Regions from separate parts of the Aeromonas sp. 160P genome, predicted to be linked through region 2. Evidence: riboswitches for the same ligand, from Rfam matches in the RefSeq annotation. Region 2 holds a riboswitch; the other holds the start of a gene.
The links. Region 2 has a riboswitch for cyclic di-GMP ahead of gbpA (N-acetylglucosamine-binding protein GbpA). Riboswitches for the same ligand answer to the same signal wherever they lie in the genome.
Positions count from the first base shown of each region.

Region 1 (15,624 bases), 4.0 Mb from region 2:
GGCCCTCGCGGTCGGTCTATGTTGTGCCTCGTCCGCTTATGCTGCGGCGCCCGGCAAGCCGACCATCGGCTGGGGCCCCACCAAGTTTTCCATCGTTGAAGTCGATCAGGCGGCCACTGCCTACAACAATCTGGTCAAGCGGAAGGATGCCGCCGATGTGGAGGTGAACTGGAACCTCTGGAGTGGCGATCTGGGCCAGAGTGCCAAAGTGTTGCTCAATGGCCTGGAGGTGTGGTCCGGCCCCTCGGCCGCGGCGGGGAGCGCCAAATTCAAGGTGAAGAAAGGGGGGCGTTACCAGATGCAGGTGGCGCTGTGCAACGCCGATGGCTGCACCCTGTCTGATGCCAAGGAGATCGTGGTCGCCGATACCGACGGCAGCCACTTGGCGCCACTCAAGGCCGCGCTGCAAGAGAACAACAAGCCCTACGCCAACAAGTCCGGCAAGGTGGTGGGGACTTATTACGTGGAGTGGGGGGTCTATGGCCGCAAGTTTACCGTCGACAAGATCCCGGCCCAGAACCTGACCCATATCCTCTATGGTTTCACCCCCATCTGCGGCGGGGATGGCCTCAACGACAGTCTCAAAGGGATCGAAGGGAGCTTCCAGGCGCTGCAGAAGGCGTGTGCTGGCCGCGCCGACTTCAAGGTGGCGATGCACGATCCCTGGGCTGCCATCCAGATGCCGCAAGGCCGCCTTACCGCCCATGACGAGCCTTACAAGGGCAACTTTGGCAACCTGATGGCACTCAAGCAGGCCTATCCGAACCTCAAGATCCTCCCCTCGGTCGGTGGCTGGACTCTCTCCGACCCCTTCTACTTCCTCGGTGACAAAACCAAGCGCGATGTGTTCGTCGGCTCGGTGAAGGAGTTCCTGCAGACCTGGAAGTTCTTCGACGGTGTGGATATCGACTGGGAGTACCCGGGCGGACAGGGCGCCAACCCGAAACTGGGCAGCCCGAGCGATGGTGCCACCTATGTGACCCTGATGAAGGAGCTGCGGGCCATGCTCGACGAGCTGGAGGCCGAGACCGGTCGCCAGTATGAGCTCACCTCGGCCATCGGGGCAGGGGGCGACAAGATCCAGGATGTGGACTACAAGGCGGCCCAGCCTTACATGGATCACATCTTCATGATGACCTACGACTACAACGGTGGCTGGAGCAACACCGAGCTGGGTCACCAGACCAACCTCTATGCGGCGAGCTGGGATCCCAATACCAAGTACACCACCGACAAGGCGGTCAATCAGCTGCTGGCGCAGGGGGTTGACCCCGGCAAGCTGGTGGTCGGGGCCGCTATGTATGGCCGTGGCTGGACCGGGGTGAGCGGTTATCAGGGCAACAACCCCTTCACCGGCAAGGCGACCGGCAAGGTGAAAGGCACCTGGGAAGATGGGGTGGTGGATTACCGCGACATCGTCAACAACCGGATGGGGGCTGGCTGGGAGCAGGGTTACGACGAAGTGGCCGAGGGGCCCTATCTGTTCAAGGCGGCGACCGGCGATCTCATCACCTATGACAACGAGCGTTCGGTCAAGGCCAAGGGGCAGTATGTGCTGGCCAACAAGCTCGGTGGCCTCTTCTCCTGGGAGATCGATGCCGACAACGGCGACATCCTCAACGCCATGCATGAAGGATTGGGCCACGGCAGTGGCATCACGCCGCCGGTCAACAAGCCGCCATTGGCCAACGCGGGCAGTGACCTCAAGGTGACCGGCCCGGCCGAGGTGACGCTGGATGGTTCGGCCTCTCACGATCCGGAGAACAGCGCTCTCAGCTACAGCTGGAAGCAGATCTCCGGGCCGCAGGCTGGCTTGCTCGATGCCACTCAAGCCAAGGCCCGCGTGGTATTGAACGCCGTGGCAGCCGACATCAATCTGGTGTTCGAGCTGACGGTGACCGATGACCAGCAGTTGAGTGCCAAGGATCAGGTGGTGGTGACCAACAAGGCGCCGCAAGCCAACCTGGCGCCGGTGGTGAGCGTGCCAGCCACGGCATCTGTAGAGTCGGGCAAGCAAGTGACCATCAAGGCCACCGCCTCCGATCCGAACGGTGATCCCCTGACCTATCAGTGGAGCGTGCCGGCAGGCCTCACCGCGACAGGCCAGAACAGCGCCACCCTGATAGTGACCGGCCCGAGCGTGACCAGCGACACCGGCTATGACCTGAGCCTCACCGTCTCCGACGGCGGGCTGGATGCCAGCGCGGCAACCCGTCTGACGGTCAAACCGGCCAGCGGCGGTGGTGGCTGCACGGCGACCGATCCGGATGCAGTCAATTGGCCAGTCTGGAAAGCGGCAACCACCTATAACAGCGGTGACAAGGTGAGCCACAACCAGCTGGTGTGGCAGGCCAAGTACTGGACTCAGGGCAACGAGCCGAGCCGCACCACGGATCAGTGGCTGCTGGTGAGCAAGGTGCAACTGGGTTGGGATGCCAATGTGGCCTACAACGGTGGCGAGATCACCACTTATAACGGCCGTCAGTGGAAGGCGCAGTACTGGACCAAGGGCAGCGAGCCCGGCAAACACGACGTCTGGCAGGATGTGGGGGCCGCCAGCTGTAAATAAGAGTTGAATGGTCACGGGGCATGCCAGTCATGCCCCGTTTTTTTTGTCTGGCAATCAGTGCCAGCGCCTCTTTACCCCACCGCGCTCTGACATTCAGTGGGCCACCACGCCACTTTTTGGTTAGGGGCGGTACTGGCGACCCCGGGCGTAAAGTCAAACGAACAATTTTGTCGTATCTGAATGGTCAATTGGGTGGGGGGAGGCTGCGGGGCCGGTGACAAAAGCGCGCTGATAAAACCATTATTAATTCATGTTCAGGGTGGTATTTCGTAAATGACACTTTTGTTAGTTATTGTTTTTTATCGGTTTATTTTATGGCTCGATCCATGGCCAAGCCATGGCCTCTGTTGTTGTGAACAAAGTGTATGTTTCAATCATCTGGCTTTAAACAATTAACCCTTAAAAATTAAACACTTGTGGCGTTTCTTTTCGAGGGAAAAGGCAATGGTCGGATTTGTTTAATCCCTTGAATACCCATATAGTCAATCAGTGATTATTTATCGCCGAGAATAAAGTTGTGCTAAGGGCAAACCGATTGAAAAGTCGGGACGCAAAGCTTCCGGTTTAAGGGACATGTTTACCTAAGATAGCGGGGCCACCACAGTGTTATGCAGACTGCCTTTGCCAAGGGGTGGTCATCTTTGTGTTACCTGTCGTGTTGCGTTGCCCTTTCGTTTTTCAATAACGTAAAGGAAAGCAATATGCTAAGTCCAAAACCTGCGTTGCTGGCCATGATGGTCGGTAGCCTGCTCGCCTCATCGGCCGCCTATGCCGCCGCTCCCGGTAAACCCGCCATTGGTTGGGGCCCTACCAAGTTTGCCATTGTCGAAGTCAATCCCTCCGCGAGTGCATACAACCAACTGGTGACCCGCAAAGACGCCGCCGATGTCACCGTTACCTGGAACATCTGGAGTGGCGATATTGGCCAGACCGCCAAAGTGCTGCTGGATGGCAAGGAAGTGTGGTCAGGTCCCTCTTCTGCGGCCGGCACCGCCACCTTCAAGGTGAACAAAGGTGGTCGCTATCAGATGCAGGTCGCGCTGTGCAACGGCGATGGTTGCACCCTGTCTGATGCCAAAGAGATCCTGATTGCCGATACTGATGGTAGTCACCTTGTTCCGCTCAAGCCGACTCTGCAAGAACACAACAAGCCCTATGCCAACAAATCCGGCAAGGTTGTCGGTACCTACTTCGTTGAGTGGGGCGTTTATGGTCGAAATTTCCCGGTAAACAAGATCCCGGCACAGAACCTGACCCATATCCTCTATGGCTTCACCCCTATTTGCGGCGGTGATGGCATCAACGACAGCCTCAAAGAGATCGAAAACGGCAACAGCTTCCGAGCGCTGCAAAAATCCTGTGCCGGTCGCGAAGATTTCAAGGTTGCGATCCACGATCCTTGGGCTGCGATACAAGCGCCACAAGGCACGCTGGGTGCCTGGGACGAGCCCTACAAGGGCAACTTCGGTAACCTGATGGCCCTCAAGCAGGCCTATCCGGACCTGAAGATCCTCCCTTCCGTCGGCGGCTGGACTCTCTCCGACCCCTTCTACTTCATGCATGACAAGGCAAAGCGTGACGTGTTCGTCGCCTCGGTCAAAGAGTTCCTGCAGACCTGGAAGTTCTTTGACGGCGTCGATATCGACTATGAGTTTCCGGGTGGTGACGGCGCCAACCCCAACCTGGGCGACAAGACCAAGGATGGGGCTACCTATGTGCTGATCATGAAAGAGCTGCGCGCCATGCTCGACGAGCTGGAAGCAGAGACCGGTCGCACCTATGAGCTGACCTCTGCCATCGGTGCCGGTTATGACAAGATTGAAGATGTGGATTACAAGGCTGCCCAGCAGTACATGGATTACCTCTTCGTGATGAGCTACGACTACAACGGTGGCTGGAGCAATACCCAGCTGGGTCATCAGGCCAACCTGTATCAAGCGACCAATGGCTCCGCCAACAAGCGTTACAACACCAATGAAGCGGTCAATCTGCTATTGGCACAAGGTGTCGACTCCGAAAAACTGGTGGTCGGTGCGGCGGCTTATGGCCGTGGCTGGAAAGGGGTGAGCGGCTATCAGGGCAACGATCCCTTCACCGGTACCGCAACTGGCAAGATCAAGGGTACCTGGGAAGATGGCGTGGTCGATTATCGCCAGATCGTCAATAACCACATGGGTGCGGGTTGGGAATACAACTACGACGAGACCGCAGAAGCGGCGACCCTGTTCAAGCCCTCCACTGGCGAGCTGATCACTTATGATGACGATCGCTCCGTCAAGGCCAAGGGCCAGTATGTGCTGGCCAACAAGCTGGGTGGCCTCTTCTCCTGGGAGATCGATGCCGATAACGGCGACATCCTCAACGCCATGCATGAAGGCCTCGGTCATGGTGAAGGGATCACCCCGCCAGTCAACAAGCCGCCGGTAGCCAATGCGGGCAGCGATGTGGCGGTGACCGGCCCGGCCACCCTGATGCTGGATGGTTCCGCCTCCCACGATCCGGAAAAGGGTACCCTGACCTACAGCTGGAAGCAGATCTCCGGTCCGCAGGCCGTACTGGGTGATACCACGCAAGCCAAGGTTCGGGCCGATGTGAACGCCGTCAGTGCCGATACCCAACTGGTATTCGAGCTGACCGTGACCGATGACCAGCAACTGGCTGCCAAGGATCAGGTGGTGGTGACCAACAAGGCACCGCAACCCAACCTGCCTCCGGTCGTTACGCTGCCTGCCAGCTTCAAAGTAGAAGAGGGCAAGCAGGTGAGCATCACTGCCAAGGCATCCGATCCCAATGGCGACGAGCTGATCTACCAATGGCAAGTGCCTGCCGGGATCACGGCCACCGGCCAGAACAGCGAGACTCTGGTCGTCACTGGCCCCGCAGTGGATGTCGAGACTGGCTATGACCTGACCCTGACCGTCTCCGATGGCGCACTCGACGCCAGCGCAGCAACTCGTCTTACCGTTACGCCGATTAACGATGGCGGTGAAGGTGGCGACAGCTGTACCACCACAGACCCTGAAGCTGCCAACCAGCCTGCATGGCAGGCCAGCAAGGTCTACAACGGTGGTGACAAGGTCAGCCATAACCAGCTGGTATGGCGTGCCAAATACTGGACCCAGGGCAATGAACCGAGCCGCACTGCGGATCAGTGGTCACTGGAGAGCCAGGTTGATCTGGGCTGGAACGCTGCTGTTGTCTACAACGGTGGGGACCTGACCAACCACAACGGTCGTCAATGGAAGGCCAAGTGGTGGACTCAAGGTAATGAGCCGGGCAAGCACGATGTCTGGGTTGATGTCGGTGCAGCAAGCTGCCGTTAAGTTGAGATCATTATGATTGTGGCGGGGTCTGTTCAGACCCCGTTTTTGTCTGCTAATAAAGTTAAGAGAGCAACAATAATGAAAAAAAATCGCATCACCCTTCTGCTTGCCGGCTTGATGCTGAGCGGCCACCTGTGGGCGGCCGAAGCATACGACATCAACAAATCCTATCCGGGCGGTAGCCAGGTCAACTACAACGGCCAGGTGTTCGAGGCCAAGTGGTGGGTCAACCCGGGCCAGACTCCCGGTATGGCGGCTGCCAACGAGTGGGATACCCCGTGGAAGCTGATCGGCGAAGGTGAAGTGACCCCGCCGGACAATGGCGACGGTGACGACAAGCCCACTCCGCCCACACCAACACCTACGCCGCCGGATGGCACCACAGCTCCTGTCTATATGAGCCAGGCAGAGCTGGATGCCAAAGAGCAGACGCTGACTGACTTCCCCGGAATGGAAGCGGTCAAGACATCTATCGCTACCCGCGACAATCTGGTGGTGGAAGCGGTGCAAGCGGGCCGTGCCGACAACCCGGATAACGTCAAGCTGGTGGAGAGCCTGCTCAGCGAGAGCCAGTTCAACTACCTGTTCCCGCTGCGTGCCCCCGAGTACAGCTATCGTGGTCTGCTGCAGGCGGCTGCCAAGTTCCCGGCCCTGTGCAGCAACTACAGCGATGGTCGCGATGCCGAGGCTATCTGTCGCAAGACCCTGGCGACCATGTTTGCCCACTTCGCCCAGGAGACCGGTGGCCACGAGAGCTGGCGTCCGGAAGCCGAATGGCGTCAGGCGCTGGTCTATGTCCGTGAAATGGGCTGGACCGAAGCGATGCGCGGCGGCTACAACGCCGAGTGCAGCCCCAGCGTATGGCAGGGTCAGCAGTGGCCATGCGGCACCTTCGACAATGGCGAGTTCAAGAGCTATTTCGGTCGTGGTGCCAAGCAGCTCTCTTACAACTACAACTACGGCCCCTTCTCCGAGGCGATGTTTGGCACGGTGCGCACCCTGCTCGACCAGCCGGAGCTGGTGGCTGACAGCTGGTTGAACCTTGCCAGCGCGGTGTTCTTCTACACCTATCCGCAGCCGCCCAAGCCTTCCATGTTGCACGTCATCGACGGCACCTGGCAGCCGAACGAGCATGACAAGCAGAACGGTCTGGTACCCGGTTTCGGGGTGACTACCCAGATCATCAACGGTGGCGTTGAGTGTGGCGGCAATGCCGAGCATGCCCAGTCCCAGAACCGTATCAACTACTACCGCGAGTTTGCCAACTACCTCGCCGTGCCGGTACCGGCTGACGAAGTGCTGGGTTGCAAAGGGATGAAGTACTTTGACAACGAAGGCGCCGGTGCCCTGCCTATCTATTGGGAGCAGGACTGGAGCTATGTGGCCGAGAATCCGAACGGCGGCAAGAGCTATGCGTGCAAGCTGGTGGGTTACCAGACCCGTTTCAGCGCCTTCAAGGAGGGGGATTACACCCGCTGCGTCCAGCACTTCTATCCCGAGCTGGTGATTGAAGATAATGGCGGTGGTACCAACCTGCCACCGGTGGCCAGCATCACAGGCCCGGCGCAGGCCGAAGGCGGCAGCAAGGTAACCCTGTCGGCGCAGCACTCCAGCGATCCGGAAGGCAAGCCGCTGGCGTATGCCTGGACCATTCCGGCTGGTGCTTCTGCCCCGGCACTGGATCAGGTCACGCTGGAGCTGACCCTGCCCAAGCCGGCCAGCGATACCAAGCTGGATATCAAGCTGATGGTGACCGATGAAGGGAACCTGAGCCGCAGCGCTAACCACGCTCTGCTGGTCAAAGGGGAAGAGGGGGGCGTAACCCCACCGGATGGTGACTACCCGGCCTACAAAGCGGGCACTCCCTATAAAGCGGGCGAGCGCGTCAGCAATGGCGACGCCAGCTACGAGTGCAAACCGCATCCCTACACCGGCTGGTGTTCCGGTGCAGCCTGGGCTTATGAGCCCGGCAAGGGAACCGCATGGAGCGATGCCTGGATTAAGTTGTGATCCGGCAATAAGCCAATGCAATAAAAGATGGGGCCTGCGGGCCCCATTCTTGTTTGGTGGAGTTCAGGTTTGGCCGAGGACTCTCTCTGGCCGGGACAGGACAGCACCTGATGGCGCTGCGATAGGATGTGTGATGTAGTTTTATTACTGTTATTTATGAAACACTTTCACGACTCACTTGCCGTAGCGAAAGTAGTATTCACGGGTGGACGGGGCATAGGCATCTTTCTCTACAATGCCGCTCTTGGTGGTTGCGCCCTTGAGGCGGAACAGGACTGCCAGATTCTCAAACATAGATTACCTCATCGCTCTGTCATTTATGGTTATGGTGTGTGATCTGGATCACGGTTTGATCCTATGGCTATCTGTGAGCTGGATCAACTTTTTATGTTGTAAATTTACCGAAATCATAGAAAGGGTTTTCAAATGCAACATTCTTTATGGAAAGGGTTTCTTGTTCATGGAGAGGGTTTATTGGGGTGATGAGGGCGAGTTTGTTGGCGCACCTGCAATATAAGGCAAGAGAACGGAAGCGTTGCATCGGAAAGGGGCCGGCTGCATAGGCTGCACTCTATCGCGGCTTGAGATCGGAGTTTGAGCCGATTTGTGACATAAAACAGAGAGATAGCATGCTCCTTGCTGGTAAAAACAGCGGACTGCTGCAATTTTGACTAAACGAATCAATGGCGGTTATTTTAGGGTTGACAGCAAAGCTCACGATGCCTATCATCCGCCTCCGTTGCCGGAGATAACTTCGTCAGCGCCGAGGTGAGTTGGGGTTATAGCTCAGCTGGGAGAGCGCTTGCATGGCATGCAAGAGGTCCGCGGTTCGATCCCGCGTAGCTCCACCAAATTCTCCTCGAACAATCTGGAATCAAAGGGGTTATAGCTCAGCTGGGAGAGCGCTTGCATGGCATGCAAGAGGTCCGCGGTTCGATCCCGCGTAGCTCCACCAGGTTCCTGATTGAAATGAAGTACCCAGGGCAGTGCGGTGTGTATCACCCAAGCCGACCTTTGTGGGGTTATAGCTCAGCTGGGAGAGCGCTTGCATGGCATGCAAGAGGTCCGCGGTTCGATCCCGCGTAGCTCCACCACTATTTGCAGTAACAGATGACGGGCCGCCAGAACCCGCTGTCTGAAAAAGAATTTGGGGTTATAGCTCAGCTGGGAGAGCGCTTGCATGGCATGCAAGAGGTCCGCGGTTCGATCCCGCGTAGCTCCACCAAATTCAGAATGACTTTAGGTCATTCACACAAATCGGGGTTATAGCTCAGCTGGGAGAGCGCTTGCATGGCATGCAAGAGGTCCGCGGTTCGATCCCGCGTAGCTCCACCAAATTCTTGTGACAAGAAACAAAAAGGCCACCGCATCGCGGTGGCCTTTTTGTTGTACGAAAATTTTATTTCTCCAGCCGAACAGTGTGGCCGCAGTGCTACCATATTGCATTCACACGTTCAGGAGGGCGGGTATCAATTATGGCAATTATCTCTAAGCACTATGCGCAGTTGGAAAGCGGCTACCGTGAAAAAGCCCTGAAACTCTATCCCTGGATATGTGGACGCTGCTCTCGGGAGTTCGTGTACTCTAACCTTCGCGAACTGACGGTTCATCACATCGATCACGACCATACCAACAATCCTGAAGATGGCAGTAACTGGGAACTGCTTTGTCTGTACTGTCACGATCATGAGCATTCAAAATACACCGAAGCTTATCAATATGGGTCAACGGTCGTTGCTGGCGAAGATGCCAAAAATGCTGCCGGTGGTGCGACCCATAACCCCTTTGCTGATTTAAAAGCGCGGATGAATAAGAAGTCGTAGAGGGATTGCTGACAGAATGGATTCATACCCCTTTGCGGGTCAGCTCCCTGTGGGTGGTGTAACAGGGACGCAGATGTTCCTGGCGTATGATTGAGCTAGGTGACCTAATTGTTATGCTGGCCGGCATCGTGTCTTCATCGGTTTCGAATGGAACTTTTCTATGCAGCGCATTCTTTTTGTTGAAGATGATCCCGAGATAGGCCAACTCATCAGCCGTTGGCTTGGTCGCCACGATATGGAGGTGATCCTCGAACCCAGAGGGGATATGGCACTGGCCCGGGTCGAGGCCGAACAGCCCGATCTGGTGCTGCTCGATATCATGCTGCCGGGGCAGGATGGCATGTCTCTCTGTCGGGATCTGCGGCCGCGCTTTGACGGCCCCATAGTGATGCTCACCTCGCTGGACAGCGACATGAACCAGATCTTGAGTCTGGAGCTTGGCGCCAACGATTACATCCTCAAAACCACCCCACCGCCGGTGCTGCTTGCCCGCCTGCGGGTGCAGTTTCGCCAGCACCAGCAAACATCAACCCAACCCGTTGCCATCAGCAGCGTTCCTCAGCAACTGCAATTTGGCCGATTGCACGTCGATGGACCGGGTCGGGATGTGCGGCTTGATGGCGAGAGCATTGCCCTCTCGACCGCTGACTTTGATCTGTTGTGGGAGCTCACTTGCCACGCTGGCCAAATATTGGGACGGGAAACTCTCTTTCGCAGCCTGCGCGGTCGGGAGTATGACGGCCAGGATCGCAGCATGGATGTGGCCATCTCCCGCCTGCGCCGCAAGCTCGGGGATGACCCCGACAACCCGACCCGGATCAAGACGGTCCGCCAGAAGGGCTATCTGTTCGTTCCCCACGCCTGGGAATAAACCTCTTTCGGGAGCACCGCCATGCGCCGTCTCTTTATCCAGTTCTATCTGTTGCTGATCGGCTGTTTTACCCTGGCCATCCTGCTGGTGGGCGTGGTCTATCAGGTGACTGCCGAGCGGGCGGGTGACCGCTACCTCGAGCGGATGTTGCAAGGTTCCCTTGGCCTGTTGACCAGCGAGTTAGCGAGAACTCCGCCACAGCGCTGGCCGGAGCGGCTGGCCGAGCAGAGCCGCCAGTTTACCCTGCCCCTCAAGGTCGGCAAACTGGCGCACCAACCACTGGCCAGCGAGGATCAGGCCTTTCTGGCCGCAGGGAACATCGTCATCGTCGAAGAGGATGACACCTTCCTGCAGCGTGTCCCCGATACCGATCAGGTGCTGATCGTTGGCCCGGTTCCTTATCTCTCCTATCTGCACGAACTCCACTGGGTCGATGTGGGGCTGCTGCTGGTGATCGGCCTCTCCCTCGGGCTGCCACTGCTGCTTTGGCTGCGCCCCCACTGGCGCGGCTTGCTCCAGCTCGAGCAAATCGCGCGCCGGGTGGGAGATGGGGATCTCTCCTGTCGTACCAACCTGCCGCAAGGCAGCAGCCTGGCCCGGGTCGGACGCACCTTCGATCAGATGACCGCCCAGTTGCAAGCGATGCTCGCTAGCCGCAAGCAGCTGACCGATGCCATCGCCCACGAGTTGCGCACCCCGCTGGTCAGGTTGCGCTATCGGCTTGCCATGCTTGACCCCCAACCCTCGGAGACCGAGCAGCAGGCACTGGAGCGGGATCTGGGGGCGCTGGACTCCCTTATCGAGGAGATGCTCACCTATGCCAGGCTGGATCGGCCCGAGCTGCCACTCAAGCTCGATGAGCTGGAACTGGTGGAGTGGGCGGAGCTCCACTTTGGAGACTGGCAGGCACTGCGCCCGGAGAAAGCACTGGCTTTGCAACTACCGCCCATCCAGATGCCCTGGTGCGGCGATCAACGGCTGTTGACGCGCGCCGTGGAGAACCTGATCGGCAACGCCCTGCGTTATGCCGAGAGTCGGGTCACCCTCTCGCTCTCCCGGTTGCAGGATCACTATCTGCTGGAGGTGAGTGACGACGGGCCGGGGATCGATCAGGCACTGGCCCCCCAGATCTTCGAGCCGTTTGTGCGCCTTGATCAGAGCCGGGATCGCCGCACCGGCGGCACCGGACTGGGGTTGGCCATCGTACGCAGCATTGCCCGTCATCACGGGGGCGATGTGGCGCTGCTGGCCAGTGACCGCGGCGCCCGCTTCTGCATCACCCTCCCTGTACATTTGGATACAAACCGTCACCAACCGCTCACTGAAGGACAGCCGCAACAGTCATAGGATGAAGTCATGGAGAAACGCTCCATAACATCAACCCGAATAAGGAAATTGAACATGAAAAAAATTATCCCCCTGACTTTGGCTGCCGTCTTCGCCCTCACCTCCGGTTTCACCATGGCAGCCACCCCGACCAAAGCAGCTGCACCGCAAGCCACCCAGACCAAAGTGGTGAAGAAACATCATAAAACCACTCACGCCAAAGCACCGGCGGTCAAAGTGGCTCCGAAAACCAAATAACAGCCCACCGCTCCCTGAAAGACGATCTGATCGGCACAGTAAGTAGTTAAGCGGAGAGATGACAAAGGGAGGCCTGATGCCTTAATGCCGATCAGTTAAGGATCCATTGACCGATCCTTCTGATGTGTGAAAATCCGAAACCTGTTGATTGGTTTCGGATTTTTTATGCGTATCGCTCAAGCTCTCGACTTCCTCCACGCCAGTAATGCCGCTCAGTTTGAGTCACTCTCCGACCTCATTCCCAACGAGCTCATCACCACTCTGCTCGGCGAAGAGGGCGTCGCTACCCTCCGCCGTCGCCGTATGCCCATGGAGCGACTGGTCTGGGCCATCATCGGCATGGCCATCTTCCGCAACGTCCCCATGACCCAGCTGGTCAATCAGCTCGATATCCTGTTGCCCGGTGACCGCCCCTTTGTCGCCCCCAGCGCCTTCCTGCAAGCTCGCCAAAAGCTCGGGGACAAGAGCATTGAGCGGTTGTTTCACGAGACCGCCTCGCTCTGGCACCAGCAGGCCAATCACCCCGGCTGGGCCGGGCTGCAACTGCTCGCCGTCGATGGCGTGATGTGGCGAACTCCCGATACTCCGGACAATGCCGCTGCCTTTGCCAAGCCCGGCACCCAGCATGGCGAGACCGCTTATCCGCAGGTACGCATGCTCTGCCAGATGGAGCTCACCAGCCACCTGCTTGTTCAGGCGGTCATGGAGAGCTGCGCCGTCAACGAGATGGTGTTGGCCGAACAGCTGGTCGCGCGTACGCCGAACCACTCGCTGACCCTGTTCGACAAGGGGTTTTACTCCCTCGGTTTGCTCCATGCCTGGCAGACCGCTGGCAGCGAGCGGCACTGGCTGCTGCCACTCAAAAAGGGCACGCAATACGAGGTGGTGCGCAAACTGGGGCGTCAGGATGTGCTGGTGCGTCTCAAAACCAGTCCACAGGCGAGAAAGAAGTGGCCGCAACTGCCAGAGGCGCTAGAAGCCCGCTTGCTGACTCGCACTATCAACGGCAAAGAGCGGCAAGTGCTGACCTCAATGGTCGACCCGATGCGCTTTGTGGGCGCCGATATCGTCGAACTGTATGGCCACCGCTGGGAAATCGAGTTGGGCTATCGGGAGATGAAGCACAGCCTGCAACAGCACCGGCTGACCCTGCGCAGCAAGAAGGCGGCGGGGATACGGCAAGAGCTATGGGGTGTGCTGCTGGCGTACAACCTGTTACGCAGCCAGATGGTAAAAATGGCGGCGAGCCTGAAGGGATACACGGCGAGTCAGCTGAGTTTTCACATGGCCTCGGTGTACCTCATCCATGAACTGAGCTGCATGTCGTATGTGTCGCCGGGGAATATCCCAGGACGCGTTGCGGAGCTGGAGAAACAGGCGGGCCAGTTTGTGTTGCCGGCCCGAAGGGATCGAAGTTACCCCCGCTGCGTGAAGCCAAGGCCACAGAAGTATGGAGTTAAAAAAACCAATAAAAACAATGCCAGTCAGGCTTAACTGACTGGCATTAGGCCTGATGCCTCCCTTTTCATCTTCTGCAACGACATCATCAGCCTCGTATACCGGGTTTGTTCCATGAAAAACATGATCGATATTCCATCTTGCGGCCCCCGAATCGACCATCTGGCACAGCGACACACCGCACCTTATCCCATATTGCCATGCATTACCGTAACGCTATAAAAATCAACTATTTGAATTAACAATAGGAACATGGAATGTGGCGTCATCTCGTTAAATGGTTAGGCCCTTTGTGCAGCTTGCTGCTGCTGGGCACCGCACTGACCGTGCTTTATCACCTGACCCATTCATGGCACTGGCATGATATTCGTGTCGCTATCTGGTCGCAGCCACTGCCCCTGTTGGCAGCCGCACTGCTATTGACCCTGTTCAGTTATGGCTGCCTCTGCTGCTACGATCTGCTGGCGCTCCACGCGCTGGGCAAGCAGCTCCCCTGGCAACAGGTCGGAATCACTTCGTTTATTGCCTACACCTTCTCCAACACCCTTGGCTTTGCCCTGCTGACCGGCACCTCGGTACGCTACCGGATCTACTCAAGCCTGGGGCTCGCCACCGGGGAAGTGGCCCGCGTGGTGCTGTTCTGCTCCATCACCTTCTTCCTCGGCTTGCTGGCTTGGGGAGGCGGCTCCCTATTGACCTGCGATGTGTCACAGTTGCTGCCAGAGTGGCCACTGTGGGCAGATACCTTGCTCAAGCTGGCTGGCGCCATGGCGCTGTTGCTGGTGGTGGCCTATCTCTGCTGGCCCCAACCCCGACTCTGCTGGCGGGAACACACCCTGACCCTGCCCGGATTCAAGGTGCGCTTGCTGCAACTGCTGGTTGCCCTGATCGACTGGATGGCAGCGGCCGCGGTGCTGTTTGTGCTGTTACCCGCCCAGAGCGTTCCATACCCCGTGCTGCTCAGTGCTTTCGTGCTGGCCAGCTTCCTTGGGGTGATGGCTCACGTGCCCGGCGGGATCGGGGTCTTTGAAGCGAGCATGAGTCTGCTGCTGGCCAATTATCTGCCAGCCGACAAGCTGCTCGCCTCGCTGCTGCTCTATCGCTGCATCTACTACGTGATCCCCTTTCTCTGCGCCTTGTTGCTCTTTACCAGTCAGGAGATGTTGCAGCAGAAAGTGCGCTGGCAACGGTTGCAGGGGATCATGAGTGCAGTGCGCGAGTTTCTGCCCGCCCTCATCAGCCTGGGCACTTTTGCTGCTGGCAGCCTGCTGCTCTGCTCGGGGATGATCCCCACCATGCGCAGCCGCATCGAAACGCTGCTGCAGGTGTTGCCACTCCATCTGCTGGAGCTCTCCCACATACTCGGCAGCGTGAGCGGGGTGCTGTTGATCCTGCTGGCCCGCAGCCTCTATCGCCGCCATGATGCCGCGTTTCGCATCAGCCAGTTGCTGCTGGTACTGGGGATGACCTTCTCCCTGCTCAAGGGGGGAGGCTGGGAGTCCACCCTGCTGCTCGGCAGCTTTCTGTTGATCATGACGCCCTGCCGCCCGCTGTTCTATCGCAAGGGATCCCTGCTGCATGCCCAGTTCACCCCGGGCTGGCTTGTCTCGGTCGGCGCCGTACTGCTGGGGGCCCTCTGGTTGCTGCTTTTTTCCTACCGTCAGGTGGAGTATGACCACGCCCTCTGGTTCCACTTCTCTCCCCACGGCGGTGCCGCTCGTGGCCTGCGCGCCATGGGCAGCGTGGTCGCCGTGCTGGCGGTGGTCGGGGTTGCACAGTTGCTGGCGCCGCTGCGCATCGTGGGCAACAAGCCGGATAAAGAAGCGCTGGCCCGCGCCCACGAGCTGGTGGTACGTGAAGGGGGGAACCACGGTTATCTGGCCCAGCTGAAAGATAAATCCCTGCTGTTCCACCCCGCCGGTGACGCCTTTTTGATGTATGGCATCGAGGGCAGCAGCTGGATTGTGATGGGGGATCCGGTCGGTC
Region 1 is NZ_JBUXKV010000001.1:4,207,657-4,223,280, reverse strand. Features, by position in the region: gene ACY8FN_RS19600 (glycosyl hydrolase family 18 protein) at 1-2,569, shown strand, start outside; cyclic di-GMP riboswitch class I at 3,085-3,172, shown strand; gene ACY8FN_RS19595 (glycosyl hydrolase family 18 protein) at 3,271-5,892, shown strand; gene ACY8FN_RS19590 (glycoside hydrolase family 19 protein) at 5,971-7,902, shown strand; tRNA gene ACY8FN_RS19585 (tRNA-Ala) at 8,678-8,753, shown strand; tRNA gene ACY8FN_RS19580 (tRNA-Ala) at 8,782-8,857, shown strand; tRNA gene ACY8FN_RS19575 (tRNA-Ala) at 8,921-8,996, shown strand; tRNA gene ACY8FN_RS19570 (tRNA-Ala) at 9,052-9,127, shown strand; tRNA gene ACY8FN_RS19565 (tRNA-Ala) at 9,162-9,237, shown strand; gene yajD (HNH nuclease YajD) at 9,378-9,725, shown strand; gene rstA (two-component system response regulator RstA) at 9,886-10,596, shown strand; gene rstB (two-component system sensor histidine kinase RstB) at 10,618-11,943, shown strand; gene ACY8FN_RS19545 (hypothetical protein) at 11,998-12,180, shown strand; gene ACY8FN_RS19540 (IS4 family transposase) at 12,346-13,674, shown strand; gene mprF (bifunctional lysylphosphatidylglycerol flippase/synthetase MprF) at 13,896-15,624, shown strand, end outside.
Region 1: it holds a riboswitch for cyclic di-GMP, as region 2 does, so the genes downstream of both, ACY8FN_RS19595 (glycosyl hydrolase family 18 protein) here and gbpA (N-acetylglucosamine-binding protein GbpA) in region 2, are expected to answer to the same signal.

Region 2 (15,624 bases):
TTGAAGCGGCCGCTGCGCTCCCTGTCTTTCAGCGCCACCGCGAACATCTCGTCGGTCAGGAAGAAGGCAAGGCTAGCCCGCCAGCGCAGAGAAAGCGGCAACACATCGCGGCGGAAGGTGAAGCCGTAGAGCAGATGCTGGGAGGTGATCACCATGGTGGAACCCATGATGGGCAGCAGAGGCGTGCCCGCCCCGAACAGGGTGGTGGCCGAAAGTTGGGCGGCGCCAGCGTAGACCAGCAGCGACATCAGCTGGGCCTGGAGCGGGCTCAGCCCCGCCTGCAGCGCCAGGGCGCCACACAGGATCCCCCAGGGGATCACCGAAATGGAGAGCGGGAGCATGTCCAGCGTAGCGCGCCACCAGAGCCTCCCCGTAGGCTCGGGCAAGCTCGTTGCTGACATCATGTGATCATCCTTGTCACTGCCAATGGGAGCCGAAAAAGCTAACACGGGACAGCAAGCGCTGTCACGCCATCACAGGGGGGAAATAAAACGCCCGCGGAGTCGCGGGCGTCAATGAGGGGATCAGGGCTCGATGATGATGGGCGTGCCCGGTTCGATGGCGCTCCACACCTCGTCCAGCTCGTGATTGAGCATGGCGATGCAGCCGTTGGTCCAGTTGGAGGGCTGAACCCTGCGGTTGCCAATGCTGTTGCGCTGACCGTGGATCATGATCATGCCACCCGGGCGAACACCCAGCTCATTGGCTCGCTTGATGTCATCAAGGTTCGGGTAGTTGATATGGATGGCTTTGTAGTAGCCGGAATTGGTCTTCTTGTAGTCGAGGGTATAGCGCCCTTCCGGGGTACGCTGATCCCCTTCCTGCTGCTTGTGCCCCTTGGGCGCCGGGCCCAGGGCAATCCAGTAGCGTTTCACCTCTTTGCCATCCTTCATCAGGGTCAGGCTGTAGGTCGACTTCTTGACTATCACCATGTCGGCAGACAGGTTGGCAAAACTCAATGCGGGCCAAAGCCCCAACAAACACAGTAATACGGCTCTCATTCCATCCCTCGACAAGCCTCTGGTGCGGGCTTTTCTTGTTACCAGATCATCTGAACTATGCCCGCCGAGCGGCGAGCGAGCGCCATGATATTGGATCGCCATCAATACTCAATATGCCCGGCAAAACATATCTTGCCGTGGCAACGACATCGGCCCTGAATAGCGTCAGCTGGCTTTGGCAATTAACAGTTAAAACAACAAGATACCAAAAATTATCGCGCTGGCACCCGGGGCAATGATCGGCGAAGATAACACTCCACTCTCCGACAGGATCATGCCATGGGCTCTTCGTGCCGCCTCGCCACTCTGCTGTTCTCGCCGCTGCTGCTCTGGCTGCCCGCTACCTTCGCGGCCGATGCACTCTGGCTGCGCGAGCCAGCCCTCTCCCCCGACGGCAAGCAGCTTGCCTTCACCTGGCAGGGGCGCATTTTTGTGACCAGTGCCGAGGGTGGCCCCGCCACGGCGCTCACCGGCAACGACTACCTGAGCCAGCGGCCGCTCTGGTCGCCGGATGGCAAACAGCTCGCCTTTGCCGCCAACCTCTATGGCAACGAGGATGTGTTCGTGATGCCTGCCAGCGGCGGCGCCATGGTGCGCCTCACCCGCGATTCGCGCGCTGACCTGCCACAAGCCTTCAGCCCGGATGGCAAACGGCTGCTGCTGAGCAGCCAGCGCCCCTGGTCAGCGGATGCCGACCACTTCGTGGCCGAAGGAGTTCAGGGGAGCGCCCTCTACTGGACACCCATTGGCGGGGGGTCGCTACAGGCTGATCTGCCGCTGCCAGCGACCCTGGCTCGCCCCCGTGGGCAGCAGCTCGCCTACCAGATGCCGGCGATGGATCAGCCCTTTCGCAAGCACCAGCAATCGTTCGCAGTGCCCCGCCTCTGGCTGTTTGATGGCCAGCAGCATCGCCAGCTGACCGAAGATCGGGTCGCCGCCACCGATCCGGTCTGGAGCGACCAGGGGGATAGCCTCTTTTACCTGAGCGAGCGCAGCGGCGATTTCAACGTCTGGCGCCGGGATCTTGCCAGCGGCCAGGAGCAACAGCTGACCCACTATCAGGGCCATCCGGTGCGGGGGCTCAGCGCCTCCCGAGCCGGGGATCTGGTCTGGTCATGGCTGGGGGAACTCTATCGCCTCGATGCCGGCAGCAGCGAGCCACGCAAGCTGGCTATCACACCGCAAGTAGCCAGCGAACCGGATGAGGAGAGCCAACAGCTCACACTGGCGGACGAAGCGCTGGTCAATGAAGAGGGCAATGAGCTGATCCTGGTCAGCGAGGGTAACCTGTTTGCCGTCGATCCCGAACGGGAGCGAGTGCGCCAGCTGACCCGCTCCCCGAGCGAGCAATCAAGCCCCCTCTATGCAGAGCAGGGGAGCTCCCTCATCTACCTCTCCGAACAGAAGGGGGCTGCCGCCCTCTATCGGCTGCACAAGACGCAACCGGATCGGCTGTTCAGCGATCCGGGCGCCCTGACCGAGAGCCTGCTGCTGGCCATTCCCGGCAAGGGGATCAGCCGTCCGCTGCTCTCCCCCGACGGCAAGCAGCTCGCCTTCGTGGTGGATGGGCAAGCCATCCATCTGCTGGATCTGGCGAGCAACCAGCAGCGGGAGCTGGTGCCTGCCAGCTTCAACCCCTCGCGCCATGAGGCGCATCTCGCCTTTGCCCCCGACTCCCGCCATCTGGCTATCACCTTTCGCCCCGACTCTGCCCAGCAGGAGATCGCCGTCATCGACACCCGTGACCCCAAAGCCACGCCGGTCAATGTCAGCCTCAATGGCTATCAGGATGGGGCGCCGGCCTGGAGTCAGGATGGCAGTGTGCTCTATTGGCAATCGACCAAATACGGGGTGCTGGCCGCCGATGGCGAACCCCTTGGCAACACCCTGCTCGGCATCTATAGCAGTCGTGCCGCCAAGGCTGACTTTCTGGCAGAACAAGTGCCCCCCAAAGAGGGCTATGGCTTTGAAACCGATCGTCTTGCCCATCGGGAGGCACTGCAACTGTTCCCCACCGGCAATCTGCTGGCCAGCCGGATCGTCGATGATCAGCTGATCTACCTGGTGGAGGAGATTGGCGCCAACGAGGAGAGCGAGATCAAGGGGTACGCCAGGGACCTGCGCAAAGGTGATACCAAGCTGCTATTTGCCGAGCAACCGGGCCCGGCCTTGGCCAGCCTCAATCAGCAGGCCACCCTCGCAACACTGGTACGGGATGGTGAGATCAGCCAGATCACCCTGGAGTCTGGCGACGCTATCACGGCCCCGTTCACTCTGCAGTCCGATGTCCGCTGGCAAGGACGGATGGAGGCCGCCTTCGATCAAATAGCCCGGCTCACCCGGGATGAGTTCTATCGGGATGATATGAACGGCGTGGAGTGGGATGGCTATGTCGCGTCTTACCGCCGCCTGCTGCCGGGTATCGGCAACCCGCGGGATTTTGGCACATTGCTGGCAGAGCTGGCCGGTGAGCTGAATGTCTCCCACACCTGGGGGGGTGGTCCGGCCCCCTTCCCGCGCATGGCGGACGACACCGCCAGCCTTGGCGGCTACTGGCAAGAGAGTGCGCACGGGGTCGTACTCGGCGCCCTGCTGGCGGGCGGCCCGCTGGATCAGGAGAGCGACATTGCCGCAGGCGCTCGCCTGCTCGCCATTAACGGCGTGGCAATTGCCAATCTGGCCGAACTGGATCAGGCCCTCAATCATCAGGCCGGTGCCCGGCTTGCCCTCACCTTCCAGCAAACCGGCAGCAAAGATCCTGACGAGATCGAGGTCAGCGCCATCGACCTGCAACAGGAATATCGCCTGCAACTCGATAGCTGGATTGCCAAGCGGCGAGAGCTGGTCGCACAACTGAGCGATGGCAAGGTGGGCTATGTCTATCTACCGGAGATGAACAGTGCCGTCTATGAAGAGCTGGTGGCGGAGGCGCTCGGGCGACTGCGCAGCAGTGAGGCGCTGATCGTCGATGTTCGCTTCAACAAGGGGGGGTATCTGGCCAATACCCTGGTGGAGTTCCTGACCGGCAACGGCAGCACCAAAGGGATGGCCAGCAGCTGGCCACGGCTTGGCAAGGGAGAGACTGACGCAGCCACCCGCCAGTGGACCAAGCCCTCGGTGGTGCTGGTCAATGCTGGCAGCTACTCGGAAGGGTCGGCCTTTCCCGAATACTACCGCGCCCTGAAGATTGGCCCCATTGTCGGCGAGCCGGTGCCCGGCACCGGCACCATGGTGTATAGCCACGAATCGCGGCTGATCCCGGGGCTGGCCTACGGCATTCCCACCCTGGGGCTGCGCAAGCCGGACGGCACCTTCTACGAGAATCAGGAGCTGATCCCGGACGTGCAGGTGCCACTCACCCCCGCCGATATACTGGCCGGACGCGACCCGCAACTGGAGGCGGCGGTACAAGCCGCGCTCAAGCAGTTGCCAGCCAGCGCCCGGTAACGGTCAGAGCTCAACGAAAGCGAAACAACTCGCGATGCAGACGCCCGTCCGGCAACAGCCGGGTCAGGGCGTCAGCCATCCCCTCGGGCCCGCAAAACCACACCTGCTCAGGCGCATCCCGCGCGATGCGTGTCAAATCCAGCCGCCCGGCCGCCTTGTCCAGATGCAGCTGGTAACTCACCCCGGTACGCTGGCAAAGTTCAGCCAGCCGCTGTTGATAGACAGCGCCCGCCATATCTGGCGCGCACTGGATCAGTGTGATCCCCTCGCCACTGCCACCCTGTGCCGCCAACGACTCCAACCAGGCGACAAAGGGGGTGATACCGATCCCGGCTCCCAGCCAGAGGGCTCGCCCTCCTCTCTGGGGCGCCACAAAGGCGCCATAGGGCCCGGTCACCACCACCCCATCCCCGGCGCGAGCCTGCGCCACCAGCTGACGGGTGTGATCCCCGAGCGCCCGCACCGCGATCACCAGTTGCCGCCGATCCGCTGACACCCGCACCAGAGTAAAGGGGTGCGGCCCCTCCTTGGCATCAAACTCGAAGAAGGCAAACTGGCCCGGGCGATAGTGGGTCAGCGGCCTCTCCAGCTGCATGGTCAGCTCACAGGTCTGATCCGCCAGCGCCTGTACCGCAATGACCCGGCCCGGATGGCGATCCCGCGCCCCCACTTGCCCCAGCAGAGAGTAGAGGGCGCCGATCGCCCCGATCCCGCCAATCAGCCAGATCGACACCCCTACAGGGGTCATGGCCCCCACCTGAGGCAGCAAGCAGAGCCCGTGACCCCAACCCGCCAGATAGATGATCGGTGCCAGCCGGTGGATCAGCCGAAAACGGCCATAACTCACCAGCGCCAGCAAGCTCACCACCACCAGCGCGATCAGCAGATAGAAACTCCACTGCCCCAGGGTATTGCCAAGCTCATGGAGCGAAATGCCATTTCCTACACCCGCACCACCCCCAACTCCGGCGCCACCAGCCCCGCGCCGGGCGGGACGACTCAACCAGCCGACCGAGACCGCCCATTTGGGCGCCTCCACCAGCAGCCAGTGTGCGGTCAGCGCCAATGCACCCCCGATGGCCGTCTGACGGTGCAACCGCAACATCCGATCCAGACCGCCACACCAGACCTCCAGCTGCGGCAGGCGCAACGCCAGCACCAGCGAAATCGCCATATAGGTAATTCCCAGCAGGCCAGTGAGCAGCAACATCTCATGGCGCCATGGCCACACCCCGTTGGCGTCCCCCCCATAGCCCAGCCACCAGACCCCGACCGCCAGCAATGGCAACAGCCACCACATCCGTTTGCCCGTCATAACATGCTCCTTGGTTCCATCGCTGCAGGGCCTCATCTACCTGCTCATAGCACCATTAAAAACCCTACAAGTCACAAGACTTTGCCAGAGGGGGAAGGTTGTGTGGCAATGTGTGACAAACGAAAACAACAGAGGGGCCTGCATGCCCCTCGTGATCACGCTTGCTGGCTCGATCTCTCTGCATAGGGGATGGCGCAACTGTTGTCTCTGGGTTGGTTGACACCCGGCCAACAAAAGGAATCAAATGGGGACGATAACCATCTGCGGTGGGAGAACCTATTACCCGCCCACGGACAAGGAGAACCCCTTGCTTGCATCCAATGAAAAACGCTTCTGCCCCAGCTGTCAGCGCGAGACCCGCCATGTCGTGGTGCTGGTCGACAAATCCTTTGGCAAACAGCCGACACCGGAGCAAAAGCGCAAAGAGTTTATCAAGGACTTCATTACCGGCTGGGCAGCAGGCCCCTTCCTGGCCAACATGGATCGCTTTGAACGCCACGTCATCTGCGAAAGTTGCGGAAATAAAGTCATTGATGAGTCGTGAATAATGAGCAAAAAAATGGCAGGAAGGTCCCCCTCCTGCCAATTGCTTATTCAGAACAAGCCTGCCTCCATATCATCACTTACTGCGCGCGGCTCTGCTCCTCTCCGACACCCCCAGCAAAGTAGCACCGGGCAATCCACGCCTCAAAGTCGGCCAGCATACGGGTTTCCGACTCGCGGTTGTCGGCGATGAGCTCTGCGCCATGTACCACCCGGATATGGGCATCGAGCGGGGTACCCTCACCTGCAGCGGGGCGCTGCTGGGCGGCGGCCATGCAGGCTTGCGCTTGCTGCCATGATTCGGCAGTGCTCAGGTTGCACGCCTCGGCCAGCGGCACCGCGCTGAACCCCTCGCCAGTCAGGCTTCGCAGGGTCTCATCGTGGCTCATGCCGTTGCCCGGCCCCCAGTAGTGGGCGGCCAAGTCCGGCCCGATGCGCGGGTTGTCGGTCAGGTAGCCATCGCGCTTCAGGAAATAGGCGCGGGTCTGCTCCACCGCCATCAGCGCCAGCAGGTAGCCGTGATAGGCGCAGGCCGACTCCTGATTAAGGAGGTGCGGAATGGCCAGCAGCGGACGCGGGCTCTCCACTCCGACGATCTTACGCTCCCACTGGCGGGCCAGCGCCAGTACTGCATCGGGAGTGCGCTCAGCCTCATCCATGGCGTAAAGATCCCGCTCGAAGTAGGCCACCAGCGCAATCTGGCGCTCGTTGAAGGCACGAAACGGCTGGCGCGCGGCGATCAACTCCTTGATGAGGGCATCGGGGATGGGCTCTCCCGCCGCGTTTCTGGCGTAGCGTTTGAGCCAGTCGGCATCGTCCAGCAGGCTGTCGCAGAACATCGACTGGGTCTCGGCATAGGCCATGGAGGTAGGCGGAAACTCCTGTGAGAAGCAGGGGGCGTTGCCGGTGACATTGGCAAAGTGCGCGGCATGGCCCCCCTCGTGGAACAGGGTATTGAGGCCACTCCAACCGCTGCCCACCTGCGCCGGATCGGCCAGGCTGGTGAAGTTGACCACCGCAGGCACCCACTCGCCCTGCTGGCAGAAGCTCGGCACCGGGCCGTGACAGAAGCCGTTCTCGTATTTCCCCTCCCGGGTCAGCAAGTCCAGCGTCAAGGTCGCCCCGCGATACTGGATGCCGAGGCGGCGGAAGCTCTCGACCCAATCCTTCAACGCCCGCGAGAAGGGCACATAAGGATCGAGCTGGCGGGTCACGTCGCCGCTCACGCTGTAGCGCAGGTTGTGGGGCAACAGCGCCGCCGCCCCCTTGGCTGCGTTGAGCTCGGCCAGACTCTGCTGCAACCGCCCATCGGTGCGAGCAATAAAGTCGTCGAGGATGGCGAACAGCTGCTCCGGGCTCATCTGCTCGTTCTTGCGCACCTTGTAGTCGAAGTAGTCGCGATAGCCCATGGCGCGGGCAAAGCGATTGCGGATCGCCACCACCTCGAGAAAACCGTTGCCGACCACCCATTGCTCCAGGGCGTGGAACATGGCGAGCGCGCTCTGGCGCACCGCCTCGTTCGGGCTGGCGGCGAGCGATGTGCTGGCGGCGGGCAGACTACCGGCCACTTGCTGCCCCTGCTCGTCCAGCAAGGTCAGTTTCAACCCCTTGCGGCGGGCAAACAGATCCGCCTCGGCGGCCACCAGCTCATCCATCAGGGCGGCAGCGGCGGGATCTTCAATCACGTTGCACTCGAAGAAGGCGATCCAGCCTTGCAGACCCCGTTTGAGATCATCCTGTTCGGCCTGCGCCAGCATCTCCCGTAATGCGGGCAGGCGGGCCGGATTGGCACAAAAGGCCTTGTAAGCCTGTTCGGCTGCGGTGAAACCGGGCTGATCATCGCTGGTGCCCATATAGGTGGACCAGAAGAGATCCTCCTTGCACCTGTGTACCTGCAGGTAGTCGGCGTTGAGCTGGTTGAAGTAATTCCTGGCAATGGAACTCATAAATTCCCTCTTGTTGTGGCGGCACCCGCAGCGGGGCCCACTCCTTATTTTTGGCTATGTCCCAATTACGTGTTGCATGGGGTGCCCCAGCGCCTCATGCAAACACGCTTTGATATTCACTCCCTTCCCGTAACGCTCCAGCATCCTGCGCCAACCCAGATAATTCCTCAGATAATGAGTTGCGACGCCATGAAAGCGCACCATCCATTCTTTCAATCGATGGTGATAGCCGTTTACATGTTGAATGTGGAATGCTCCGACCACTCGCTCACCCTGACGATTGCGCACTACTTGATGAGTCACTCCCTGCACTTTACTGAAACTGGCATACACGCCCGCGCCATCGCTACACAGCACGGCATCCGGCGAGACAAGGGGCTTCAAGACCGCGATAACTGTTTCGGCGTTCATCTTTTCCAACTGAAAATCGGCATGATGGCCAGCACGGTCCTGTACCACCATCACCGGAATGTAATCCAGCCCGGTTCCCCGGGTTCGCCCTTTACCACCGCGATGCCGTGCTGGACGCGGCAGTCCCCGTTGCCCCTTGAACGATTCGAGGAAGAAGGTTTCATCGACCTCAACGATACCCTCTTCCCGTGTGGCTTGATGGGCGGCCATCGCACGCAAGAAGCGGTGGCGCCAGAGGAAAGCGGTGTTTTTGCTGACCCCGCAACGCAAAGCTGCCTGGCGGACAGTCAGTCCTTCAATGAGGGCTTGCGCGTAGTCTTCCCAGCATTGGGCTTTACGTAATCTGGCCAAGGGGGTCTTTGTCAACACAGTGCTGGTGCGCAGACACAGTTTGCAACGGTAGCGACGTAGTCCCCGACTCCATCCCCAGGGTGCCAGCTGACTGGCATCAGCCTGACAATGTGGGCAACCACTGCATGCAGGTAGTTGGGTATTGAGTGAGGTAATGGCGTGGGGCGCAGTGAGCTCCTGCCGGGCAACACGGCGTTGGCGCAGAGTAAGCAGTGGAAAGAGAGACAACAGGTGTTGAAAGGCTGGGGTATCCATGATGGTAGACCTCAAGGTGATGGCCTACTTCAAGCTTAGCCTTTCAACACATAATTGGGACAGAGCCTTATTTTTTGCTGAAATGCCAAACCATTCACACTCTTTGGCAAAAATGACGCAGGGACGCGCATGAACACGCTACCAAAAAGTGAGTATCGCTGTCTGCTGGCTATACTGTTGTCAAAACACTCATTTGAAAAAGGCCGATGAACGGCTGCAACAATGAGTCGTTAATTTATGAAACTAGGCTACTGCGGTAACGAGCCACGTCACATCAATAGGGATAATGAGGGTTTCGTCATGTTCAAGCTCGGTGATATCACTGTGAGCCGCAAATTGATTTTGCTGCTCACGGTCGCATTTGTCGGTTTTATCTCGCTGCTGTTTATCTCGGCCAACGCGCTCCAGCGCAATCTGATGAGCGAGCGAGAGGCGCGGCTCAATGCGGTGCTGGGACAAACCATGAGCCAGATCCAGTTTCTGGCCAGCACCTTGCCAGCTGAACAGGCGCAGCAGGAAGCCCGCAAGCTGCTGACCAACACCCGCTTTGATGGCAACAACTACCTGTTTGTCATCGACGAGAACCGCACCATGCTGGTTCACCCCATCCGCCCCGAGCTGGTCGGTCAGAAGATGGGGGAAGGTGGAGCAGCCACCGCCGGGCAGTTCTGGTTCCAGATGGTGGATATCGCCAAAGGGGGCAAACAGGGCACCCTGCAATATGTCTGGACCGGCCCGTCAGGCGAGACGGCTGACAAACTCTCCATGGTCTCCGGCTATCAGCCGTGGGGCTGGATCCTCGGTTCCGGCATGCTGCTGCAGGATATCCAGCAGACCATCTGGGCCCAATACATGAAGATGGGTACCGCCACCGCCATCGCGGTCTTGCTGATGGGGCTGCTGGGCTGGCGCATCACTCACTCCATTGTCTCCCCCCTCAATCAGATCAACCACGCCATGCAGCGGGTTGCCAAGGGCGATCTGGTGGTGAGCATCCCGGTGCACGGCAAAGATGAGTTGGGTATGGTCGCCCGCTGCACCAACCAGAGTCTGGATGCCATCCGTCATGCCCTGCTGGAAGCGAGTCTGGGGGCCCGCAACGTGGCGGATGCAGCCCTGCGCATCGCTGCCTCTGCCGAGCAGACCAATCAGGCGGTCACCAGCCAGCGGGATCAACTGGCCCAGCTCGCCACCGCCATGAACGAGATGAGTGCCACCATCACCGATGTGGCGGGTCATGCTGAAAATACCGCCCGCGATACCCAGGAAGCGACCGGTGAAGCCGGGCTCGGCAACCGTGACGTTCATGCCAGCGTCAACGGTATTCAGGCGCTGGCTACCGAGGTGGAACAGGCAACCGTGCAAGTCAATCAACTCAAGGAGGGGGTGATGCAGATCAGCGAAGTGACGGCTGTCATCAGCGCCATTTCGGATCAGACCAACCTGTTGGCCCTCAACGCCGCCATCGAAGCCGCTCGCGCTGGCGAGCAGGGCCGTGGCTTTGCCGTGGTGGCCGATGAAGTGCGCCAGCTGGCCAGCCGCACCCGCCAGTCCACCGAAGAGATCCAGAGCACCATTGCCCTGCTGCAACAGCGAGCGGTTAGTGCAGCCAGCGCCATGGATGCCAGCCGCAAGCTGGCGGAGAGCAGCGTCAATCAGTCACGCCAGGCAGGTCAGGATCTCACCCAAATCGTCAACCGCATCCAGCATGTGAGCGATATGGCGACCCAGATTGCCACCGCCGCCGAACAGCAGAGCATGGTGGCCGAGGATATGAACCGCAACGTCAGCGGCATCAACGACTCGGCGCTGGAGATGTCCCAGTCAGCCTCACAACTGGCTCAAGAGAGTGAGCTGCTGGCAGGCCTCTCCCGCAGTCTGGATGAACGGCTTGCGGTGTTCAAACTGGGCAAAGAGTCTGCAACAACCCCGATGATGGCCCCCACATATCACCCCTCTGGCGAGCAGCGCGCCCGTCACTGACAGCGTCACGCAGTGTCGCCTTGTAACCCGACCTGCCAGCTCAGCTGGCAGTTTTTTTCACATCAATAACACGCAATTGGCATGCATCTTATCGACATATTCAACGGCATTCGACGTCATTCACAAATAAGAGAACAATTTAAAAACAGTCAGTTAGAATGATTCGCGTGCCGTTTAACGGTGCGTTTAAACATTTAACTTCAAATAATTAATCAATGCAGTGCGCAATGCTGATGGCTGAATATTTGGCCCATCACTAAACATCTAGTCATTTGGCAAACTGACCGAAAGGTCGGGACGCAAAGCCTCCGGTCTACAGACGTTTTGTCCAGGATAGCGGGGTTGCCACACGCAAGTGTGCGTCGGGGAACACCCCGGCCAACTGACTGCCCACATCTATCGAACAGAGGAATGTATGGCAGCAAAAATCCAACTCAATCAGATCGCCGTAGTGCTGGCGCTGCTGGCCAGCGGCAGCGCCCTGGCTCATGGCTACATCAGCCAACCCGAGAGCCGCAACTACCTGTGCAAAACCGGCGGCAACAGCCAGTGTGGCGGCGTGCAGTGGGAGCCACAAAGCGTGGAGGGCCCCTCCGGCTTCCCGCAGTCTGGCCCGCAAGATGGTCAAATCGCCTCAGCGGGCAGCCCGCGCTGGAGCGAGCTGAACGTCCAGACCAGCGACCGCTGGAGCAAGCATGAAGTGCAGGCTGGCCCCTTTGCCATCAGCTGGACCTTCACCGCCAACCACGTCACCCGCAACTGGCGCTACTACCTCACCAAGCAGGATTGGAACCCCAACCAACCCCTGAGCCGCGCCTCGTTCGATCTGACCCCCTTCTGCGTCATTGAAGGCAACATGGTGCAACCGCCCAAGCAGGTGACCCACAACTGTACCCTGCCGGAGCGCACCGGCTATCAGCTGATCCTCGGGGTGTGGGAAGTGGGCGACACCACCAACAGCTTCTACAACATCATCGACGCCAAGTTCAAAGATGGCAGCCAGCCGCCGCTGGCGTGGAGCCAGGCAGGCACCATCTACCCCTCCATCGACCTCGTGGTGGGTGACAAGGCGATGACCCGGGTATTCGATGCCAACGGCGAGCGCCCAGAGCTGCAGACCGTGCTGACCATCGCCACTGCCGAGCAGGGCCAGAAGAACAACTGGGCCCACGCCCTCGCCAGCAAGATCAACGCCGAACAGAGCCTGATCCGTGCCGGTCAGCAAGGGGCCGATGGCCAGTTCAACCCGATCTACGGCATGAACCCGGTCTATCTGAAGCGTGACAGCAAGCTGGAGCGGGTCGAGATTGACCTGCAACAGCAACAACCGCCGGTGGTGGACAGCATCAGCGTCAGCGGTCTGGCCAGCGACTATGTGCTGGACAACGGCAAGGCAACCCTCGACTTCACCGTCACCGCACAGGGCGATCTGACCGTCACCAACACCCTCTACGACCACGGCGGCGTCGCCAAGGGTGAAAGCAGTGCCGACATCAAGGAGAGCAGCCACACCTTCACCATGGCGCTGGAAGGATTGAAGGCAGGTCACCACCAGCTGGTGATCAAGGCCACCCCGAAAGCGGGCGGCGATACCATCCAGCAGACCATGGATCTGATGTTCAAGGAGGCGAGCAGTGGCGGCGACTACCAGTTCATCTTCCCGAACGACATCAAGTCCTACACCGCCGGTACCAAGGTGCAGCAGCCGAAAAATGGCAAGGTCTATCAGTGCAAACCCTTCCCCTACAGCGGTTACTGCCAGCAGTGGACCACCACCGCCACCCAGTACGAGCCGGGCATCGGCTCCCACTGGCAAGATGCCTGGATTGAACTGAAATAAATCTCGACATGAACAACAAGAAGGGGAGCCATTGGCTCCCCTTCTTGTCTTCTCTTCCCATTCAAATCTGGAAGTCGATGGCGGGCTCGCTGCCCATGGCGCGAGCCTGAATATCCGCCAGCGCCAGCTCGGGGTTGCAGAGCTGGATAAACTGCCAGGCGAAGTTGTGGTGGAACTGCCCCTGCTTGAGGCCGATCCAGGCGGTGTGGGGGGCAAACAGATGGCTGCCATCGAGCTGCACCAGCCCCTGATCGCGCTGGGCGTCAAACGCCATGTCGGCCAGAATGCCGACTCCCATCTCCAGCTCGACATAGGTCTTGATGACGTCGGAGTCCTGCGCGGTCAGCAGGATCTGCGGCTCGATGCCCGCCTCGGCAAATGCCTCGTCCACTCGTGCCCGCCCGGTCAACCCCGCCTGATAGGTGATGATGGGCCAGTTGGCCAGCGCCGCCAGAGTCAGCTCCCGTTCGTCAGCGAGCGGATGCTGCTCCGGCACCACGATATTGTGGTGCCAGCGGTAGTAGGGAAATGCCACCACCCCTTCGCTCTTGTCGAGCCGCTCGCTGCTGATGCCGATATCCACCTCGCCGCTCTGCACCAGCCGCACTATCTCCTCCGGGCCGCCCTGACGCAGCTCCAGCTGTACCAGCGGGAACTGCTCGCGAAACGCCTTCACCACCCGCGGCAGCGCATAGCGGGCCTGGGTATGGGTGGTCGCCACCAGCAAACGGCCCGAGTCGCGGTTGGCAAAGGTGCTGGCCAGTTTGCGGATATTGTTGGCGTCACCCAGGATACGCTCGGCAATCACCAGCAGCTCCTTGCCGGGCTCGGTCATGCCGAGCAGCCGCTTGCCGTAGCGGATAAAGAGCTCTAGCCCAAGCTCCTCTTCCAGTTCGCGAATATGGCGGCTCACCCCGGATTGGGAAGTAAAGAGCGCGTTGGCCACTTCGGTCAGGTTGTAATCCCGCCGCGCCGCCTCCCGGATAATACGTAACTGCTGAAAATTCACCTTGTCGCCTCCTGCGAAGGGTGGCGACGCTGCTTGGTCAACACCCTCATTTTTTGTTATATGGCCGGGATCATGCCCGGCTAACAGCCTGAACCGGGCGACCACACCGCCCACAACCCAGCATCAAATCTGGTAATCGGGATAGAACTGCGCCTGTCTGGCCACCAGCTTCACCCCCTGACCCGGCGCAAACAGTTTGGCTGCCTCCTTGGTCAGCTCCGCCTCGTAGTGAGCCCCTTTGGTTTCGCCGTCGCCACGCAGCTCCACCCGAATGCGCGGCCCCATGGGCAACAAGCGGGTGATGGTGGCGCGGATCCCGCCGGGCGCATCAGCAGGCAGAATATCCAGCTCGTGGGGACGGACATAGGCGATGGCGGCGCTGCCGTGGGCCAGATGGGAGGCCGACGGCCCGCCAAGCAGCTGCTCGCCGATGCCGAATCCCTGCTCCGCCACCCGACCGCGGAACTGGTTGACGCTGCCAAGGAAGCTGTGGACGAAGGAGCTGGCGGGCTGGTCGTAGACCTCGGCCGGGGTGCCGATCTGCTCGACCCGCCCGGCATTCATCAGCACTACCCGGTCCGCCACCTCCAGCGCTTCTTCCTGATCGTGAGTGACGAACAGGCTGGTGACATGCAGCTCGTCGTGCAGCTCGCGCAGCCAGCGGCGCAGCTCCTTGCGCACCTGGGCATCGAGGGCGCCGAAGGGCTCGTCCAGCAGCAGCACCTTGGGCTGCACCGCCAGCGCGCGGGCCAGTGCGACCCGCTGACGCTGACCGCCGGAGAGCTGGGTCGGATAGCGATCGGCCACATGGCTGAGCTGCACCAGATCCAGCAGTTCCTTGACCCGGGCGCGAATGGCCGCCTCCGCCGGGCGCTCGCTGCGCGGCTTGACTCGCAGGCCGAACGCCACGTTCTCGAACACCGTCATGTGGCGAAACAGGGCGTAGTGCTGGAATACGAAGCCGACGTTGCGCTCACGCACGTGCAGATCCGAGGCATCCTCGCCACGGATGATGACGCTGCCACTGTCGGCCTGCTCCAGCCCGGCGATGATCCGCAGCAGGGTGGTCTTGCCGCAGCCGGAGGGGCCAAGCAGCGCCACCAGCTCGCCATCGTGAAAGTCGAGGTTGATGTCTGCCAGCGCCGCGTACTGATTGAAATGCTTGTTAAGTTGTTGAACCTGAATGCTCATGGATGCCTCTTCTCAATAATCGTCAAATCAGTGGGACTTGTTAGGCTGACCACGCAACCGGGCCAACAGGGTTTCCCCCAGCAGGGTGAAGATCCCGAACAGAGCCAGCAGGCTGGCCACCGCAAAAGCGGCACCGGTCTGGTACTCGTTGTAGAGGATCTCGATATGCAGCGGCAGGGTATTGGTCTGACCGCGAATATGGCCGGAGACCACCGACACGGCACCAAACTCCCCGACCGCGCGGGCGGTACAGAGCAGCAGGCCATACATCAGGCTCCAGCGGATGCCGGGCAGGGTGACGCGCCAGAACATCTGCAGGCCGCTCGCCCCCA
Region 2 is NZ_JBUXKV010000001.1:177,339-192,962, forward strand. Features, by position in the region: gene ACY8FN_RS00860 (AzlC family ABC transporter permease) at 1-404, opposite strand, end outside; gene ACY8FN_RS00865 (L,D-transpeptidase family protein) at 525-1,001, opposite strand; gene ACY8FN_RS00870 (S41 family peptidase) at 1,281-4,448, shown strand; gene ACY8FN_RS00875 (ferredoxin reductase family protein) at 4,459-5,763, opposite strand; gene ACY8FN_RS00880 (hypothetical protein) at 6,071-6,307, shown strand; gene ACY8FN_RS00885 (M3 family metallopeptidase) at 6,387-8,252, opposite strand; gene ACY8FN_RS00890 (IS1595 family transposase) at 8,307-9,269, opposite strand; gene ACY8FN_RS00895 (methyl-accepting chemotaxis protein) at 9,570-11,252, shown strand; cyclic di-GMP riboswitch class I at 11,517-11,602, shown strand; gene gbpA (N-acetylglucosamine-binding protein GbpA) at 11,668-13,092, shown strand; gene cbl (HTH-type transcriptional regulator Cbl) at 13,154-14,101, opposite strand; gene ACY8FN_RS00910 (sulfate/molybdate ABC transporter ATP-binding protein) at 14,225-15,292, opposite strand; gene cysW (sulfate ABC transporter permease subunit CysW) at 15,320-15,624, opposite strand, start outside.